Regions from separate parts of the Streptomyces chiangmaiensis genome, predicted to be linked through region 3. Evidence: predicted binding sites of a transcription regulator. Region 3 holds the regulator's gene; each other region holds the start of a gene.
The links. The regulator HspR, encoded in region 3, represses chaperone genes until heat shock. The targets are predictions, from matches to a motif close to TTGAGNNNNNNNNNCTCAA.
Positions count from the first base shown of each region.

Region 1: dnaK (molecular chaperone DnaK) is a predicted target of HspR. The motif match lies at 3,613-3,631, and genes of this name have one in related genera.
Region 2: lon (endopeptidase La) is a predicted target of HspR. The motif match lies at 4,443-4,461, and genes of this name have one in related genera.

Region 1 is NZ_JAYWVC010000017.1:20,444-27,041, forward strand. It holds gene VXC91_RS08210 (helix-turn-helix domain-containing protein) at 1-808, shown strand, start outside; gene VXC91_RS08215 (SAM-dependent methyltransferase) at 852-1,655, shown strand; gene dnaK (molecular chaperone DnaK) at 1,705-3,567, opposite strand; gene VXC91_RS08225 (OsmC family protein) at 3,739-4,164, opposite strand; partial or broken gene VXC91_RS08230 (DUF2201 family putative metallopeptidase) at 4,293-4,529, opposite strand; gene VXC91_RS08235 (alkaline phosphatase family protein) at 4,697-6,598, opposite strand, start outside.
Region 2 is NZ_JAYWVC010000032.1:35,708-42,305, reverse strand. It holds gene VXC91_RS13270 (HAMP domain-containing sensor histidine kinase) at 1-781, opposite strand, end outside; gene VXC91_RS13265 (response regulator transcription factor) at 778-1,515, opposite strand; gene VXC91_RS13260 (spermidine synthase family protein) at 1,628-2,314, opposite strand; gene VXC91_RS13255 (rhomboid-like protein) at 2,566-3,396, shown strand; gene VXC91_RS13250 (GNAT family N-acetyltransferase) at 3,369-4,163, opposite strand; gene lon (endopeptidase La) at 4,484-6,598, shown strand, end outside.
Region 3 is NZ_JAYWVC010000288.1:988-7,585, reverse strand. It holds partial or broken gene VXC91_RS40120 (Hsp70 family protein) at 1-152, shown strand, start outside; gene grpE (nucleotide exchange factor GrpE) at 149-808, shown strand; gene dnaJ (molecular chaperone DnaJ) at 881-2,050, shown strand; gene VXC91_RS40105 (heat shock protein transcriptional repressor HspR) at 2,055-2,504, shown strand; gene VXC91_RS40100 (sugar ABC transporter substrate-binding protein) at 3,289-4,395, shown strand; gene VXC91_RS40095 (helix-turn-helix transcriptional regulator) at 5,085-6,122, shown strand; gene VXC91_RS40090 (helix-turn-helix transcriptional regulator) at 6,352-6,598, opposite strand, start outside.

The DNA.
Region 1 (6,598 bases), on a different contig from region 3:
GCAGGAGCTGAGAGAGGCCGCCGGGCTGAAACGCGAGGAGGCGGCACGGATACTGCGCGTCGCTCCGGCGACCGTGCGGCGCATGGAAGCCGCCGAGGTCGCGTTGAAGATCCCGTACCTTCAGGTGCTGCTGTCGACGTACGGGGTGCCCGACGCGGAGATCACCGCCTTCGTCCGGCTCGCCGAGGAGGCCAACCAGCCCGGCTGGTGGCAGCGTTACCACGACGTACTGCCCGACTGGTTCAGTCTGCACGTCAGCCTGGAGGGCGCCGCGCGCATCATCCGCTCGTACGAGCCGCACTTCGTGCCCGGACTGCTGCAGACCGAGGACTATGCGCGTGCCGTGCTGGAGGCCGGGACCGTGGGGCAGGTCCGCCCCCAGGACATCGAGCGCCATGTGGCGCTGCGCATGGCCCGGCAGAAGCTGCTCACCGGGGAGAACTCGCCGCACTTCTGGGTGATCATGGACGAGACCGTGCTGCGGCGCCCGGTGAGCGCCCGCTCCACGGTGATGCGCGAACAGCTCGAGAGGCTGACAGAAGCCACCGAGAATCCGCGGATCACCCTGCAGGTCGCCGAGTACGCCGCCGGTCCGCACCCGGGGGCGTGCACTCCGTTCGTGCTCTTCCGCTTCGGGGAGCCGGAGTTGCCGGACATGGTCTACAGCGAGTACCTCACCGGCGCCCTCTATCTCGACTCGCGCCCCGAGGTGGCCATGCACCTGGAGGTCCTGGACCACATGTCCGCGAAGGCGGCCTCCGTGCAGCGCACGAGAAGGATCTTCCAGGAGTACCGCGACACCTTCTGACCCGGCCCCTCCGGCCGACCCACGCTTACCGAGGAGCATGCGCATGACGCCAGGACACCAAGCAGCGCCCGGCCGGATCGACACCGGCCGGCCCCATCCGGCGCGCGTGTACGACTGGTGGCTGGGCGGCAAGGACAACTACCCGGTCGACGAGGAGCTGGGCCGGAAGATCCTTGCCGCGGACCCGACCGTGCGGCGCGGGGCGCGCGCCAACCGCCGTTTCATGCACCGGGCCACCCGGACGCTGGCGCACGCAGGGGTGCGCCAGTTCCTCGACATCGGCACCGGCATCCCCACCGAGCCCAATCTCCACCAGGTCGCGCAGGAGGTCGCGCTCGACGCCCGGGTGGTGTACGCCGACCACGACCCGATCGTGCTGCGGCACGCCCAGGCGCTGCTGCACGGCACGGCGGAGGGCACCACCGACTATGTCCACGCGGACGTCCGCGATCCCGACGCGATCCTCGACCGCGCCGCCGAGTCCCTGGACCTCGGGCAGCCGGTCGCACTGTCGCTGATCGCGCTCACGCACTATCTCGGCGACGAGGTCCACGACCTGCTGAAGCGATATGTCGAGGCACTCGCGCCCGGCAGCCACCTGGTCCTGTCCCAGGTCACGCCCGACCTGAACCCCGAGGCCGTCGAGCGGGCCGCCGGTCTGTTCCAGCACAGCGGCACACCCTTCTTCCCCCGCTCGCTCGCCGAGTTCGCACGCTTCTTCGACGGTCTGGAACTGCTGGGTCCGGGCGTGATCCCCGTCTCCGGGTGGCGGCCGGAGCCGGAGGACGTGCTGGCCCAGGCGGAGGGCATCGTGCCGGTCTACGCGGGGGTCGCGCGCAAGCCGTGACCCCGTCCACGGGCCGCCGGCCTCGGCGGCCCGTGTCCTCACCGCCGCCTCAGGCCGTCCCGCCCTTCGCGTCCCTGTCGTCGTCGACGATCTCGGCGTCCACCACCGACTCGTCGTCGGAAGGGGCCCGTTCGTCGCCGGAGTCGCCCGAGGCGGACGACTGGGCCTGGGCGTACATCGCCTGCCCCATCCTCTGGCTCACGGTGGCGAGCTTCTCGACCCCGGCGCGCAGCGCCGCCGTGTCGGCCTCGTCCTTCAGCAGACCCTTCAGCTCGGTGGCCGCGGCCATCACCTCGTCCTTGGTGTCCGCCGGAATGCGCTTCTCGTTCTCCCGCAGGAACTTCTCCGTCTGGTACACGAGTTGCTCGGCCTGGTTGCGTGTCTCCGCGGTCTCCCGGCGCTTGCGGTCCTCCTCGGCGTACTGCTCCGCGTCCCGCATCATCCGGTGGATCTCGTCCTTGGGGAGCGCCGAGCCACCGGTCACCGTCATCTTCTGTTCCCGGCCCGTCGCCAGGTCCTTGGCCGAGACGTGCATGATCCCGTTGGCGTCGATGTCGAAGGCCACCTCGATCTGCGGCACCCCGCGCGGTGCGGGCGGCAGCCCGGTCAGGTCGAAGACGCCGAGCTTCTTGTTGTAGGCGGCGATCTCGCGCTCGCCCTGGTAGACCTGGATGCCGACCGACGGCTGGTTGTCCTCGGCGGTGGTGAAGATCTCCGAACGCCGCGTGGGAATGGTCGTGTTGCGTTCGATGAGCTTGGTCATGATGCCGCCCTTGGTCTCGATGCCGAGAGACAGCGGGGTGACGTCGAGCAGCAGGACGTCCTTGACGTCGCCGCGGATGACACCGGCCTGCAGGGCCGCGCCGACGGCCACGACCTCATCGGGGTTGACGCCCTTGTGCGGCTCCTTGCCGGTGAGATCCTTGACCAGATCGGTGACGGCGGGCATGCGGGTGGAGCCGCCGACCAGGATGACGTGGTCGATCGCGGACAGCTTCACACCCGCGTCCTTGACCGCCTGGTGGAACGGGGTCCGGCAGCGGTCCAGCAGGTCGGCGGTGAGCTCCTGGAACTGAGCGCGTGTCAGCTTCTCCTCGAGGTGCAGCGGGCCCTCCGCGGAGGCGGTGATGTAGGGCAGGTTGACGGTCGTCTCGGTGGAGCTGGACAGCTCGATCTTGGCCTTCTCGGCGCCCTCGCGCAGCCGTTGCAGCGCCATCTTGTCGGCGCCGAGGTCGATGCCGTACTGCCCCTTGAACCGCTTGACGAGATGGTCGACGATCCGCTGGTCCCAGTCGTCGCCGCCGAGGTGGGTGTCCCCGTTCGTGGCCTTGACCTCGATGACGCCGTCGCCGATCTCCAGGAGGGAGACGTCGAACGTGCCGCCACCGAGGTCGAAGACGAGGACCGTCTGCTCCTCGGCGCGGTTGAGCCCGTACGCGAGGGCCGCGGCCGTCGGCTCGTTGATGATCCGCAGGACCTTCAGGCCCGCGATCTCCCCCGCCTCCTTGGTGGCCTGCCGCTGCGCGTCGTCGAAGTAGGCAGGCACGGTGATCACGGCGTCGGTGACGTCCTCGCCCAGATACGCCTCTGCGTCCCGCTTCAGCTTCTGCAGGACCCGGGCGGACAGTTCCTGTGCCCGGTAACGGGTGCCGTCCACGCCGCCCTTCCCCGGGAAGCGCCAGTTCACCTCGCCCATGTGCCGCTTCACCGAGCGCGCGGTGCGCTCGACGTTCGTCACGGCCTGCCGCTTGGCGACCTCGCCGACGAGCACCTCGCCGTTCTTGGCGAAGGCCACCACCGACGGAGTGGTGCGCGCGCCCTCGGCGTTGGCGACGACAGTGGGCTCACCACCCTCCAGAACGGCCACCACCGAGTTCGTCGTACCGAGGTCGATCCCCACCGCACGTGCCATCGCTGTCCCCTTCCGCCAGGGCGCTCCCGCACTCCATCACAAAACTTGAGTGGTCCCTTGTCAATGCCGTCGGCTCCACAGCGGATGCCTTCGGCCCCCCTGGCGCATACCCCGGAAACGGCGGTGCCGCGCCCCCCTCGCGGTGGGCGCGGCACCTCGAATGTGTGTGCGTCAGGCGAGCTTGGCGTCCAGAGTGATCGTCGTACCGGCCAGGGCCTGGCTGACCGGGCAGTTCTTCTTGGCCTCTTCGGCGGCGGCCACGAACGCGTTGTTGTCGATGCCGGGGACGGTGCCCTCGACGGTGAGGTGGATGCCCGTGATGCCCTCACCCGGCTGGAAGGTGACGTCGGCCTTCGTCTCGAGCTTGGTGGACGGGGTGCCGGCGCCGGCCAGACCGTGCGACAGCGCCATGGAGAAGCAGCTGGAGTGGGCGGCGGCGATCAGCTCCTCCGGGCTGGTCTTGCCGTTCGCCTTCTCGGCGCGCGACGGCCACGACACCGGCTGCTGGCCGATGCCGGAGGAGTCGAAGGTCACGACGCCGTTGCCCTCGAGCAGATTGCCTTCCCAGACGGTGTGTGCGGTGCGCGTGGTTGCCACGGTTCTTCCTTTCGCGTGTGGGCCCGTTGCCGGGTTCCGTAGGCACCATCCGATCACATCGGCACGCGGCGCAGGCACCTGACATGACGACGAGCCGATCCCCCGGGCGCGCTGCCGGCACTCCGGGTTCACCGCACCCGGAACACCGGCCCCTGCGGCGTGAACGGCAGCCGCGCGCCCTGTGGGATCGGATACGCGTGTTCCCGCCGCATCCGCCGTACGTCGCACCAGCCGTCCGTGATCACCAGTACCGGGGCACCGGGCGGCAAGTCCTGTGCCCGGTGCAGCAGATCGATCCCCGGCTGCAGGACCGTACCGCCGCGGCCGTGGACCCGTACCCGGCCCGCGATGTCGGTGACCGGCAGGCGATGCGGGCGAAGGTGACGGCTGCCTGCACGCAGCGGCTCTCCGCTTCGGGTCCGAACCGGCGCCGCTCTCGCGGACGTGGTTGCTCGCCGTGGAGGTTCGCAGATGACCGGCAGCGGCCGTCCTGTCATTTTCGTGCGCGTGCCGTCGCCGGATTCTTCCGGGCTCAGGCGGCTCGTTCGTCCTCGGGCGCGGACAGCGGCACCTGGGGGCCGTCGCCCTCACGCAGCCAGCAGTGGAAGAGGCGGTGGAGCTGCTCGGCTCCGACGAGCGCTGCCCCGCCCTCGACCGGGGCGGACAGCGCCACCGGCGACAGCAGGAAGGGGCGCGTCTGGGCACCGCCGAGTCCGCCGTGCGAGCCGATCTGCTCCTCGAACGCGAGGACTTCGCCCTCGTCCGGGTCGTACCAGGAGTTGACCATGATGTCGGCGGTGTGCGGGAAGGAGTGCGTGCGGCGTACGGCATCGGCGGCGCCGGGGCCGAAGCCGGCAAGCGGACCGGTCCCGTCGGCGAGCAGGTCGATCGGGACCTCGGCGCCGTGAGCTCCGAGCACCACCCCGCCGTGCTTCTCGCTCCGTACGAGGAGGAAGCCGATGCCGGGGTGATGGGCGAGCGTGGGCAGCAGCGCCGGGTGGCGGCGGTCGATCTCCTCCTTGGTCATCCGGTGCGGCACATCGGGGAAGGACACGAGTCCGAGATTGCCGGAGGCGAGCACGATGGGCTCGGTGCGGCGCCGTGCGGGCCGGTGCCCCTCGCCGCCCTCCTCCACCGGACGGTGCAGCGCGGCCCGGACGGCCGCACGCGCCTCGGCCCCGCTGTGGGTGCGCTCCACCCTGCGCGGCACGGGCAGTCCGCAGCCTGCCCGCACCAGATTGGCGAGGCTGAGCCCGTAGCGGGTCCGGAAGGTCTCGCCGGGGCTCTGGCCGTGGTCGGAGAGCACGACGATCCGGTACGGGCGCGGGGCGTGCTCGGCGACCTGCGCGAGCAGCGCGAGCGAGCGGTCCAGCCGCTGCAGGACCTGCTCGGCGTCCCGGCTGTGCGGGCCGGAGTGGTGAGCCACCTCGTCGAAGGCCACGAGGTCCGCGTAGACCGCGTTGCGTCCGGCGAGCATGTCGCCGATGACCGCGGCGACAACGACGTCCCGCTCGACGACGGTGGCGAAGGCGCGCACGAAGGGGTAGAGACCGCCTCGCTTGACGCGCGGTCGCTGCCGGGTGAGGCGGGCCCGGGCGGACTGGCCCGTCTCACGGCCGACCTCCGCGAGGAACGACAGAGCGGTGCGGACGGCGTTCGCCGGGTCGCTGAAGTAGGCGAAGTACCCGGCACGGGACCGGTTCTCCCGCCCCCTCCTGACGGCGATGGACAGTACGAGGGCGACCTCGTCGGCGCCACCGCTGAAGAGGTTGCCACGGCTCGCGCCGTCGACGGTGAGGAGGCCGCCGTCACCGGTCCGTTCGATGGCCCTGCGCTGGAGTTCTGCGGCGCTCGACGGCCGGTTGCAGACCATGACCTCGCGGTGTTCCTTCTCGTACCACCGAAAGGCCGGAACGTCGTGGTTGCTGCCGTGGAGAATGCCGAGCTGGCTGGCGCCGGTCTGGCTGGACCAGTCGGTGCGCCACGCCGTGAGCCGGTGGGTCGGTCCGCGGCCGTCGCGGGTATCGAGCCATGAGGCGACGGTCGGCATGAGCCCTTTGTCGACGGCCGCCCGGAGCACGTCGTGCCCGACGCCGTCGAGCTGGACGAACAGGACCGCAGGAGCGGCGGGCGCGGCCCGGCCGTCGCCTCGTCCGCGCCGACGGGCGGCCAGCCGGTACAGCCGCCTGCGGTACGCGTCGTCGTCCCGTACGGCAAGGGCTCCGCCGATGGCCGAGGCGACCGCCGACATCATGGCGGCGACCACGACCGCCGTCTCGGGGGCGGCCTCGCCCTGGCCGGAGGGGTTGACGCGAAGGGCGAGCAGCAGCAGGGACCCGTTGAGGAAGAAGACCAGCAGTCCGAGCACAAGGGCCGGCACGAGCAGCAGCAGCCGCACGAGCAGGGGCCACACGAGGGACGAGAGAAGACCGAA
Region 2 (6,598 bases), on a different contig from region 3:
TCAGGTTGGCGACGACCTGGTGGATACGCTCCGGGTCGGCGTGCGCGGTCAGCTCCGGCGGGGACACGTCGAGGTGCAGATGGACGTCCGTCCGGGTGTGGCTGCCGGAGCCCGAGGCGAAGCCCGCGCGCGCGGAGGACACCATCTGGGCCTCCTTGAGGACGCCGGACAGGTACGGCCACACCTCGAAGCGGCGCTTCTTGAGCGGGACCACGCCGTTGTCCAGGCGGGAGAGGTCCAGCAGCGTCTCCACCAGGCGCCCGAGCCGCTCCGTCTGCCTCAGCGCCGTGCGCATCGTCTCCGGGTCGGCGGCCGATATCCCGTCCACGATGTTCTCCAGCACCGCGCGCAGGCCCGCGATGGGCGTGCGCAGCTCGTGCGAGACATTCGCCACGAGTTCCTTGCGCTGGCGATCCTGGGCCTCCAGCTCATCGGCCATCAGATTGATCGTGTGGGCCAGGTCACCCAGCTCGTCCCGGCGCGTGTCGCGTACCCGGCGGGTGTAGTCACCGTGCGAGATGGACCGGGCCACGGCGTTCATCTCGTCCAGCGGGGCGGTGAGCGAGTGGGCCACGAACTGCGTGATCAGCAGCGTGGCGATCATCGAGAACACCGTGATGAAGCGCAGCTCGGTCGCGGTGCGCACCGCGATCAACAACAGACCCGTGGTGATCAGCACCGAGATCACGACCAGCGCGCCCAGCTTGGTCTTGATCGAGAACGGACGTACGCTGCCCCAGGGCTCCCCGGGGCCTCTTCGTGACGCCGGCCCGCCGCTCATGGCGTGGGCGTCTCCAGCGCGTAGCCGACGCCGTGCACGGTGCGGATGCGCTCCGCGCCGATCTTCCGTCGCAGGGCCTTGATGTGGCTGTCCACGGTGCGGGTGCCGGACGCGTCGGCCCAGTCCCACACCTCGGCGAGCAGCTGCTCGCGCGAGAGCACGGCGCGCGGCGTGTTCGCCAGGCACACGAGCAGGTCGAACTCGGTGGGCGTGAGGTGGACGTCCTCGCTGCGCACCCGGACCCGCCGCTGAGCGTGGTCGATCTCCAGTTCGCCGAGGCGCAGGATGCCGCTGCGCGGTGTCGTGGCGGCCAGTGCGGCCCGCTCGACCCGGCGCAGCAGCACGTGCACGCGTGCGGCCAGCTCACGCATCGAGAACGGCTTGGTCATGTAGTCGTCGGCGCCGACGCCGAGCCCGACCAGCATGTCCGTCTCGTCGTCGCGCGCGGTGAGCATCAGGACCGGCACCGGGCGCTGTGCCTGCACCCGACGGCATACCTCCAGCCCGTCGAAGCCCGGCAGCATGATGTCGAGGATCAGCAGGTCGGGCTGCCATGCCTCCGCCGTGTCGACCGCTGCCGGGCCGTCGCCGGCGGTTTGCACGAGGAATCCCTCGGCGCGCAAGCGGGCGGCGATGGCGTCGACGATCGTCGGGTCGTCCTCGACCACCAGAACCCGCCGCTGAGCGCCCGGGGTCGCCGTCGTGCCGTTGTGCGAGGTGTGTGTCTGCTCCATCGCCCGCCCCTGGGGTTGCTTTCCGGAATCCGTGGGGTGATCCCATGACTGCGTTTGACGCTTGAATGATCCGCGTCAGGGATGCAGCGTACGGGGAGTTACCGCCGGTCGGCTATCCAGGTCTGACAGCGAGATGCACGACGTCGGGAACGCCCCGGGCAACCTGGACCTCTTCGGTACGCACCCGCCGGAACCCGGCATTCCAGAGGGATCCTTCAAATTCCGGAGAGGGCTGCGCCGACCATACCGCCAGCACCCCGCCGCGCCTCAACACTCGTGCGCAGCCTGCCAGTCCGGCGGCCGAGTACAGGCTGTCGTTGTCGTCCGTGACCGTCCAGCCGGGCCCGTTGTCGATGTCGAGGCACAGGGCGTCGTACGTGTCCGACGTCTCATTGATGTAAGTAACGAGGTCGGCCTCGACGATGCGGGTGCGTGGGTCGGCGAACGCCTGCGCGGTCCGCGCGGACAGCGGGCCGTCGAGGTGCCAGTCGATGACGGCGTGCTCACGTTCGACGACGGTGATCTGACCCCAGCGCGTGTCCGCGGCGGCGTGTGCGAGCGAGAAGCCGACACCGAGCCCACCGATCAGGACGCTCGGATCCGAGCGTCCGTCCAGGGCGTCGTACGCGGCGTCGACGAGCAGCCGCTCCGAGCGCCCGTCGGAGGTGTCCATCAGGAAGCAGCCGTTGGCGATGATCTGCAGCAGCTCGCCGTGGCGCCGCAGCACGACCTCCCCGTGGGGGCCCTCGCGCCGGTCCAGGACTTCCGGGGTGTCGTAGGTGTCGTACGGATGAGGCATGGGCCACATTCTGGTGACGGGAGGCGCCGCGGACGACGTATTTTCCGGGGCGGCACGCCGTACGTGGTCGGTTCGCCCGTGCGTCGGGACGCCGCAGAGGTTCCGCGGGGACCGGACATCCGTTCGTGTGTTCGCCCCGGATATACGAAACACCTGGGAAGCAGCTGTGAATCCCGTCGCGGGCGGCGTCGGTCATGGACAGCGACGCGTGTGGCGCCAAGGGTGGTGTGTGACGGAAGGAGCACCGCACCTTGGAACCCACGGTTTCGGCGGCCGACGCCCCCTTCACCGCCCCCGGGACGGGTACGCCGCTCCTGGACGGCATGCCGCGCCAGCGCACGGCGCTGCCGCGCGGCGCTGCGGCCGTGCCCGCGCCGAGGTCCGTACGCACGGCGCCTCCACGTCCCTGGCTGCTTCTGCCGACCCCCACGGGTACGCCCTTCACCTTCGGATACGCCGCCGTCCTCCTCGTGACGTCGCTGTTCGCCGGGTACGCCGACCCGGCACTGGTGCACACCCTGTACCAGCAGTCCAGTACCGACGTCGCCCATCTGATGCGGGCGCCGGGGCTGGTGCTGGTCGCCAGCGCACTGTGGATCGCGGGCGGGCTGACGTCGTCGTACGCCCTCGTCTTCCTGCTCGTGCTGACGGCGCTGGAGCGGCGGATCGGCGGGTTGCGTACGGCTGTCGTCTTTCTGCTCGGCCATGTGCTCGCCACTCTCGCGACGGAGGTCCCGGTCGGACTCTCGGTGCTCGTGGGCGGCCTGCCCGACAGCTCTCTGCACCGGCTCGACTACGGCATCAGCTTCGGCGTCGCCGCGTGCCTCGGCGCGCTGACGGGACTGCTGAGGCCGTGGCTGCGCTGGACGGTGCTCATCATGTTCGGCGCCGTACTGCTCCAGGACCTGGCCGCGTTCACGGATCCGCTGAGCGACTGGGGCCACCTGCTGGCGCTGGCCACCGGCATCGCGACATGGCCGGTGTTGCGGCGCCGTCACCGGTCCCGTCCCGGCGGCGGCCGGGTGACCACGGTCGCCGCCCCCGTCGTGTGCGGTCAGGGACGGGGCGGCGTCCACACGTAGGGCGTCGTCGTGGTCACCGCCCGGAAGCCCAGACGGCGCAGGATGGGGGCGCTGTCGTCGGAGGCGTCCACATGGAGATAGCGCACCCCGCGGTCGGCGGCGAGGCGGGCGCGGATCGAGACGAGGGCTCGGTAGATGCCCTTGCCCCGCCAGTCGGCCAGCGTCGAGCCGCCCCACAGGCTGGCGAACTCCGTCTCGCCGCGGAACGCGAGCCAGGCCGCCGAGACGACCTCCCCGTCCGCCTCCGCCACGAAGATCGCGATCTCGTCGGGGCCGGCGGCGACCCGCCCGGTCAGATCGTCCGCGAGCCAGCTCCAGTCCTCTCCCCAGACGGCCGACTCCATCGCGGCGATGCGCCGCATGTCCGCATCCGCCGTGACCCGCCGCAGTGCGACGCCCTGCGGGAGGACGGGCTGCAGCGCGGCCATCTCCTCCGTGCGCCCGATGAGCACCGTCTCCCGGTCCTCGGGCACGAAGCCCGCGGTGCCCAGCCGGTCGACGAGGTCGGCCGGGATGTCGTGCCCGCGCGTCTTCCACTCCAGTGCCTCGCCCCGGGCGGCGAAGTAGTCGCGCTGCCGGGCGATCAGCCGGTCCAGTTCCGCCCCGCGCACCCCGAGGTCGCGCGGTCCGCTGACCAGGCCCCGGAACTGACCGACGATCCGCAGGAGCGGTCCGTCGTGCTCGTGGACGACGCCCACCGGAGGGGTGGGCGGGGCGCCGCGCATCTGGTCGTCGTACGCGGCGAGCAGTATCTCCGTCTCTGTCACGGGGAGACCGTAGGGCCGGCTGTGGCCGACGGGGCAACCGCTTTTTCGCCTCTTGATCGTCCGGAGTGGCATGGGCCGCCCACGGCGGACATGACGGGTCGGCAGGCCGGGAAGCCCCTTCTTCCTCCGGGCGTTGGAGCGGCAGAGGATCGCCACGGACAGGGCCCACCCGGGGCCGTGACAGTCGTGCCGTACCTCCTGACCTGCTGTTCACAGAATCGGCAGACGCGATCGCTCACAGCGAACACCCCCGGGGGAACAATCGAATCCTCTCGCGCATTGAGTCCGCATAGCTCAACTTGACTGCCGAAGGGGAGATCATGGCTTCGACGTCCACACCGCTCACCCTGCCCGTGTTGCCGCTCGACGGTGAGGTCGTGCTGCCCGGGATGGTGGTTCCGCTGGACCTGAGTGATTCCGAGGTGCGCGCGGCGGTGGAGGCCGCACAGGCCGCCGCTCGGTCCGAGCCCGGAAAGCCCAGGGTTCTGCTGGTGCCGCGCATCGACGGGACGTACGCGAGCACCGGTGTGCTCGGCACCGTCGAGCAGGTCGGCCGGCTGGCCGACGGTGACCCGGGCGCGCTGATCCGCGGCCGTGGCCGCGTGAAGATCGGTGCCGGGACCACCGGCCCGGGTGGGGCGCTGTGGGTCGAGGGGACGCGGATCGACGAGAGCGTGCCCGACCCGCTGCCCGGCCATGTGGCCGAACTGGTCAAGGAGTACAAGGCCCTGGCCACCGACTGGCTGAAGAAGCGTGGCGCCTGGCAGGTCGTGGACCGCGTCGAGGCGATCGACGACGTCTCCGCGCTCGCCGACAACTCGGGCTACTCGCCCTTCCTGACCACCGAACAGAAGGTGGAGCTGCTGGAGACCGTCGACCCGGTCGCCCGGCTGAAGCTCGCCGTCCAGCGGCTGCGCGACCACCTCGCCGAACAGGATGTCGCCGAGTCCATCGCCAAGGACGTCCAGGAGGGCGTCGACAAGCAGCAGCGCGAGTTCCTGCTGCGCCGTCAGCTGGAGGCCGTCCGCAAGGAGCTGCGCGAGCTGAACGGCGACTCCAAGGAAGGAGAGGAGTCTGACGACTACCGGGCCCGCGTCGAGGCCGCCGACCTGCCGGAGAAGGTCCGTGAGGCCGCTCTGAAGGAGGTCGACAAGCTGGAGCGGTCGAGCGACCAGTCGCCCGAGGGGTCGTGGATCCGGACCTGGCTGGACACCGTGCTCGAACTGCCGTGGAACGAGCGCACCGAGGACGAGTACGACATCCGTGGCGCCAAGGGCGTCCTGGACGCCGAGCACGCGGGCCTCGAGGACGTGAAGGAGCGCATCACCGAGTACCTGGCGGTGCGCAAGCGGCGCGCCGACCGGGGCCTGGGCGTCGTCGGCGGACGGCGCGGAGGTGCCGTGCTCGCCCTCGTCGGTCCGCCCGGCGTGGGCAAGACGAGCCTCGGCGAGTCGGTCGCGCACGCCATGGGACGCAAGTTCGTGCGGGTCGCACTCGGCGGCGTGCGCGACGAGGCCGAGATCCGCGGCCACCGGCGCACCTATGTGGGTGCTTTGCCGGGCCGGATCGTCCGCGCCATCAAGGAGGCCGGTTCTATGAACCCGGTCGTCCTGCTCGACGAGATCGACAAGGTGGGCTCGGACTTCCGGGGCGACCCGGCCGCCGCCCTGCTCGAGGTTCTCGACCCGGCCCAGAACCACACCTTCCGTGACCACTACCTCGAGGTGGAACTCGACCTGTCCGACGTCGTGTTCCTCGCGACGGCGAACGTCCTCGAAGCCATCCCGGAGGCCCTTCTCGACCGTATGGAGCTGGTCCGCCTGGACGGCTACACCGAGGACGAGAAGGTCGTCATCGCCCGCGACCACCTGCTCCCGCGCCAACTGGAGCGGGCGGGTCTGCGCAAGGACGAGGTCACGCTCGACGAGAGCGCCCTGCGCAAGCTCGCCGGCGAGTACACCCGGGAGGCAGGCGTCCGGAACCTGGAGCGCTCGATCGCCCGTCTGCTGCGCAAGGTCGCGGCCCAGCACGAGCTGGGCCAGAAGGAGCTGCCCCTCACCGTCCGCGACGAGGACCTGCGTGCCCTGATCGGGCGTCCGCACCACGTGCCCGAGTCCGCCCAGGACCCGGCCGAGCGGCGGACGGCCGTGCCCGGCGTGGCGACCGGACTCGCGGTCACCGGCGCAGGCGGCGACGTCCTGTACGTGGAGGCGTCGCTGGCCGACCCGGAGACGGGCGCGGCGGGCCTGACCCTGACCGGTCAGCTCGGCGACGTGATGAAGGAGTCGGCACAGATCGCCCTCAGCTTCCTGCGCTCCCACGGCGCCGAACTGGAACTGCCGGTCGGCGATCTGAAGGACCGGGGTGTGCACATCCACTTCCCGGCGGGTGCGGTCCCCAAGGACGGCCCGAGCGCGGGCGTCACGATGACGACC
Region 3 (6,598 bases):
CGCAGAAGCTCGGCCAGGCCATGTACGCCGACGCCCAGGCCGCGCAGGCCGCGGGCGGTGCCGGTGACGCCGGTGCCGGCCAGGCGAAGGCCGACGACGACGTCGTCGACGCCGAGATCGTCGACGAGGACCGTAGGGACGGTGCCGCGTGACGGAGGAGACCCCGGGTTTCGAGGAGAAGCCCGACGTCCCCTCCGGCGGCACCCCGAATGACGCCGAGCCGCAGGCCGCCTCCCCCTCTCCGGAGGAGGCGGCGGCCCCGGCAGGGGACGCAACCGCACAGACCGCAGGTCTGGTGGCCCAGCTGGACCAGGTGCGCACGGCGCTCAACGAGCGCACCCTGGACCTCCAGCGCCTCCAGGCCGAGTACCAGAACTACCGCCGCCGCGTCGAGCGCGACCGGATCGCGGTCAAGGAGATCGCCATCGCGAACCTCCTGACCGAGCTCCTGCCGGTGCTCGACGACATCGGCCGCGCACGTGACCACGGCGAGCTCGTCGGCGGGTTCAAGTCCGTCGCCGAGTCCCTGGAGACCGTCGCGGCGAAGATGGGTCTGCAGCAGTTCGGCAAGGAGGGCGAGCCCTTCGACCCGACGATCCACGAGGCCCTGATGCACTCGTACGCGCCGGACGTCACCGAGACGATGTGCGTGGCGATTCTGCAGCCCGGGTATCGCTTCGGCGAGCGCACCATCCGCCCCGCGCGGGTGGCCGTGGCCGAGCCGCAGCCGGGAGCGCAGACGGTCAAGGCGGATGACACGACCGAGGCGGGCGACGACAAGGAGAGCGGTGGCCCGGACGAGGGCTGACGTGATCGACAGGGGAGTCCGCACCGGGCTCCCCGCGGAAAACAACGCTGAACGGAAGGAGGGGCGTCGGGGATGAGTACCAAGGACTTCATCGAGAAGGACTACTACAAGGTCCTCGGCGTCCCCAAGGACGCCACCGAGGCCGAGATCAAGAAGGCGTACCGGAAGCTCGCCCGCGAGTTCCACCCGGACGCCAACAAGGGCAACGCCAAGGCGGAGGAACGTTTCAAGGAGATCTCCGAGGCGAACGACGTCCTCGGTGACCCCAAGAAGCGCAAGGAGTACGACGAGGCGCGCGCCCTCTTCGGCAACGGTGGCTTCCGTCCCGGTCCCGGGGCGGGAGGATCGTTCAACTTCGACCTGGGCGACCTCTTCGGCGGCCAGGGCGGCAATGCCGGAGGGGGCTTCGGCGGCGGCATCGGTGACGTCTTCGGGGGCCTGTTCAACCGCGGCGGCGGCGCGGGTACGCGCACGCAGCCGAGGCGCGGCCAGGACATTGAGTCCGAGGTCACGCTGAGCTTCATGGAGGCGGTGGACGGTGCGACCGTTCCACTGCGCATGTCCTCGCAGGCACCGTGCAAGGCCTGCTCGGGCACCGGCGACAAGAACGGCACGCCGCGGGTGTGCCCGACCTGTGTCGGCACCGGCCAGGTGGCACGCGGCTCGGGCGGCGGCTTCTCGCTGACCGACCCCTGCCCGGACTGCAAGGGCCGTGGACTCATCGCCGAGCACCCCTGTCTGGAGTGCAAGGGCAGCGGCCGGGCGAAGTCGTCCCGGACGATGCAGGTCCGCATTCCGGCGGGTGTCACGGACGGGCAGCGCATCCGGCTGCGCGGCAAGGGTGGTCCCGGCGAGCGGGGCGGCCCGGCCGGCGACCTGTATGTGGTCGTGCACGTGGACGCGCACCCGGTCTTCGGCCGCAAGGGCGACAACCTGACGGTGACCGTGCCCGTGACGTTCGCGGAGGCGGCGCTCGGCGGCGACATCCGGGTCCCCACCCTCGGCGGGCCCCCGGTGACGCTGAAGCTGCCCCCGGGCACGCCCAACGGGCGCACCATGCGCGCCCGTGGCAAGGGCGCGGTCCGCAAGGACGGCACCCGCGGCGACCTGCTGGTCACCGTCGAGGTGAGTGTCCCGAAGGACCTGCCGGGGAAGGCTCGTGACGCGCTGGAGGCGTATCGCGAGGCGACCGCGGGCGAGGACCCGCGGGCGGAGCTGTTCCAGGCGGCGAAGGGAGCATGAGGAGATGGACGGCCGTCGACGCAACCCGTACGAACTGACCGAGGAGACCCCGGTCTACGTCATCTCGGTGGCGGCCCAGCTCTCCGGCCTGCACCCGCAGACGCTGCGCCAGTACGACCGCCTGGGGCTCGTCTCCCCGGACCGCACGGCCGGCCGGGGCCGGCGCTACTCGGCCCGCGACATCGAACTGCTCCGCCAGGTTCAGCAGTTGTCGCAGGACGAGGGCATCAACCTGGCCGGCATCAAGCGCATCATCGAGCTGGAGAACCAGGTCGCCGCGCTCCAGTCCCGTGTCGCCGAGCTTCAGGCCGCGCTGGACGGTGCGGCGGCGACGATGCGGCAGCGGGAGGCCGCGGTACACGCCTCGTACCGTCGTGACCTGGTGCCGTACCAGGAGGTGCAGCAGACCAGCGCGCTGGTGGTGTGGCGGCCCAAGCGGCAGCAGTCCGACTGACATCACGCCGAAGGGGCGGCACCGGGAACACCTCCGGTGCCGCCCCTTCGCGCGTGGTCAGAGCCCGGGTTCCCAGATGCCGTAGGCCAGGGCCCGCCCGGCCACCTCGGCACCGACGCGTCCGTGTAGCCGACGCGGTAGTAGTACAGGCCCAGCCGATCCTCGTGCACGGTGGTGTCCATGTAGGAGTCGCGGTCGCCGACCTGGCCCGTGAAGAGCGTGGTCCAGGCGCCCTGGTCACCCGCCCATGTCGCCCGGCAGGGCCGAAGCCGGAGTCCTGATGCCCCAGTTGTGGTCGATCGCGTGGTCGGGGTCTGTCTCCATCGGTGTGCCGGGAATGGGGTGTTCGTGAAGAGCCGCCGTTCGACGACGAGTGATGCGTGGCTCGCCGAGGCCCGTGCACGCTGCGGTCGAGGAGTGCGGCGCGTGACAGGTACGAGGTGCCGCAGGAGCACGGCCACGATCCCGTCGGCGCGTGACGTAGATCACGTTTGGGTCGATCGATGAACGACTGGTTGCCCCAAGGAAGTTGATGGCACGTCGGTTTCCGGATCTGCGCAGGTCGGGGCCCAAAACTCCATCGCTCAAAGGTTTCGCAACGGGTCGCGCACCACACTTTCTTGGTTTTCACTTGACTTCCACACGGATGCTGTTGTCATCTCGTTAACCGGTACTTCTTGACGCTGCATACTGTCGCCGCGTTGGCTTTCAGCCACCTGGGTCGCAATGCTGCTCCCCCGCCCGGAAGGCACCTGATGTGAACGCTCGTACCCGTAGGACCGCTGTGCGTCGTACCGCCATGGCCCTGGCCGCCTCCGCGTCGGCCGTATCGCTCGCCGCGTGCGGAGTCATCGACGGAGTCGGTGGTGGCAGCAGCTCCGCGACCCCGAAGAAGGGCAACGACATCACGGTGGGTCTCCTTCTGCCCGAGAAGGAGAATCCGCGGTACGACAAGTTCGACTACCCCATCATCAAGAAGCAGGTGCTGTCCCTCACCGACAACAAGGGCAAGGTCGTCTACGAGAACGCCGACGCGGACGCGGCCAAGCAGAGCCAGCAGCTCGACCAGATGATCGCCGACAAGGTGGACGTGCTGCTGGTGGACGCGGTGGACGCCAAGGCCATCGCACCCGGCGTGCAGAAGGCGAAGGACGCGGGCATTCCGGTCATCGCCTACGACCGGCTCGCTCAGGGCCCGATCGACGCGTACATCTCCTTCGACAACGAACTGGTCGGCCAGGTGCAGGGCCGCGCCCTCGTGGAGAAGCTCGGCACCAAGGCGGCCGCCAGCAAGATCGTCATGATGAACGGCTCGCCCACCGACCCGAACGCGGCCCAGTTCAAGGAGGGCGCGCTGAGCGAGCTCTCCGGCAAGGTGAACGTCGCCAAGAAGTACGACACCAAGGACTGGAAGCCGGAGAACGCCAAGGCCAACATGGTCCAGGCGATCCAGTCCATCGGGCTGAGCCACATCGCCGGTGTCTACTCCGCGAACGACGGCATGGCCGGCGCCATCATCGACGCGCTGAAGGACGCGGGCGCCACCAAGATCCCGCCGGTGACCGGGCAGGACGCGGCGCTGGACGCGGTCCAGCGGATCATCTCGGGCGAGCAGTACATGAGTGTGTACAAGTCGTACCCGGAAGAGGCGAACAACGCCGCGGAGATGGCGGTCTCCAAGGTCCAGGGCCGCTCCATCGAGTTCGACGCGCTGACCCGCGACAAGGTCGACAGCCCGACGCAGAAGAGCATCCCGTCGATGCTGGTGCCGGTGGTCGCGCTCACCACGGACAACATCAAGGACACGGTGATCCAGGACGGCATCTACACCGTCAAGGAGATCTGCACCGAGAAGTACAAGGCGGCCTGCGCGGCGGTCCGTCTGCACTGATGCGCCGGGCGGGCGGGTGACTGCCCGCCCGCCGAGGTCGGTTTCAACCCGCCCCTGCGGCGCATTCCCCCGTCGGCTGCGGCGGTTCTGTGGCACCCTTCGGTGTTCGCCCCTGTGTACACAGTGACCTCGTCGTGGTCGCGGCCGTCCAGCGTGGGCACATTCCTCCCTCCTCCCGGTCCTCGACGGCGGGGTGGTCGTGCGGGTTCGGGTCATCCGGCCGGGCCCGAACCGCAGTTCACCCGGCCCGATCGGCCGCGACCCCGCCGGCAGCGGCACGGAACGGCCCCGACCGCACCGTTCCAACAACCCGTCCCACACGTCGTCCCATGCGTGCCGGGTCGGACATGTCCGCCGAGGTCCGACGTCAAGTGCCCCACGTCACAGACCGATCACTCCGTCGTGCCCGGCAGCGCTCACCGTCGTGCGAGGCGGGGCGATCTCACCCACCGTCAGCTTGGTGCAGCGGAAGTTCCGGAGGTGGGGAGGATATGGAAGATTCCAGGACATTCACGGGCGTTGAGGCGCAGGACCCGTGTTGCGGTGGTGGGCGGTGCCGCGCATAGTTGCGCTGCGAAGGCGTGCGGGGCGCGGTGCGGACGGTGTGCGTCCGGGCAGACGCCGGGACGTCGCTGGTGAGCTGCATCGTTCAGGACGCTGGAGCCAGGAGTCGGAGCCAGGAGTGGAAGATGGCCGGGCACGGGACGGACGCGCATCCACACGGCGCTGACCGACTCTGCGAGGCGGGCAACCATGTGTACTCCCGGGCCGTACGCCGCGGCCGGGTGTCCCGCGCCGACGCCGCGCCGGTGCCCTGTCTGCTGGAGCTCGCGCTGCTGCACCCCGACCCCGACGACATGGACTGGCTGGTGCCGACCTCCCCGCAGGAGGTCATGACCCGGCTGCTGCGCAGCGTGCACGAGGAGGTCAGCGCGAGCCAGAGGCGGGTCGGGACGGTGGTGGCCGCGGTCGAGTGGTTCGCCGGGCTGGGCAGCCGCGAGCAGGGGTCCCCGGAGGGCGTGGCCATCCGCGTCCTGGACGGGCTGCCACGGATCCGGGCCGCCATGGACGAGGCGACCGAGCAGTGCACGGCCGAGGTGCTCACGGTGCAGCCCGGCGGTATCCGCCGGGAGGACGAGCTCTCCGAGGGCCTGCACCGGGCCCTGGAGATGCGCCGCCGGGGCGTGCGCATGCGCGACCTGTACACACATGTCGCCCGGCACGGGCAGGGCCTGCGCAACTACATGGAGATGATGGGTGAAGCAGCGGAGGCGCGCACCCTCGACGAGGTGCCCGAGCGCCTGATCGTCTTCGACCGCACGGTCGCCTTCATCCCGGCCAACCCGGACCGCACGATCGCGCTGGAACTGCGGCACCCGGCGGTGATCGACTACCTGGTGACCGTCTTCGAACGCTTCTGGCGTCTGGCGATCCCGCTCGCCTCCCCGCTCCCGGACACCGGCATCGACGGCATCACCCACCGGGAGCGCTCGATCGCCGCGCTGCTCGCGGAGGGACACCAGGACGCGGTGGTCGCCGAACGCCTCGGTATCAGCGTCCGGACGTGCCGTGCGCACATCGCCCGGCTCTCGGAGACCCTGGGCGCAGCGAGCAGGACGCAGCTCGGCGTCCGTATCGCCCAGGCAGGCCTGAACGGCTCCACCCTCGCGGCCGAACTGCTGCCGGCCACCGCTCCCGGTGGCCCTGAATCCGCGAGCGAGCTGTGAGGCAGGCGGACGCCACCGGCTTGTGCTGCCGAGCGTCGGTCGTGGGGCACCTCACTGCTCGAGCGGAGCCCTCTCCGTGTGCTCCCCGACAGGCGCTCGCGATGGCCGCTGACGCGGCGTGCAGCCGTTCAGGGCGCGCTGTACGGCGGCCCTGCGGCGAAGGGGCGTGGCCGGGGGTCACAGCCGTGCGGCGGCACGCTCACCGGCCGGCTCCCTCGGGTCCGACGGTTCAGTCGCCCTGCTCGAGGATTCCCGACTGCGCTATCAGGTAGCCCAACTGAGCTCTGCTGCCACTGCCCAGGGTGGCCGCGATCTTCGCTATGTGCGCCCGGCAGGTGCGGACGTTCATGCCCAGGCGGCGGGCGATCGCCTCGTCCACATGGCCCTCGATGAGGAGTTTGGCGATCGAACGCTGAACCCCCGTGATGCCGTTGGGGTCCACGTCGTTGGGGACCTCCTCGGTCAGCGGGACCGCA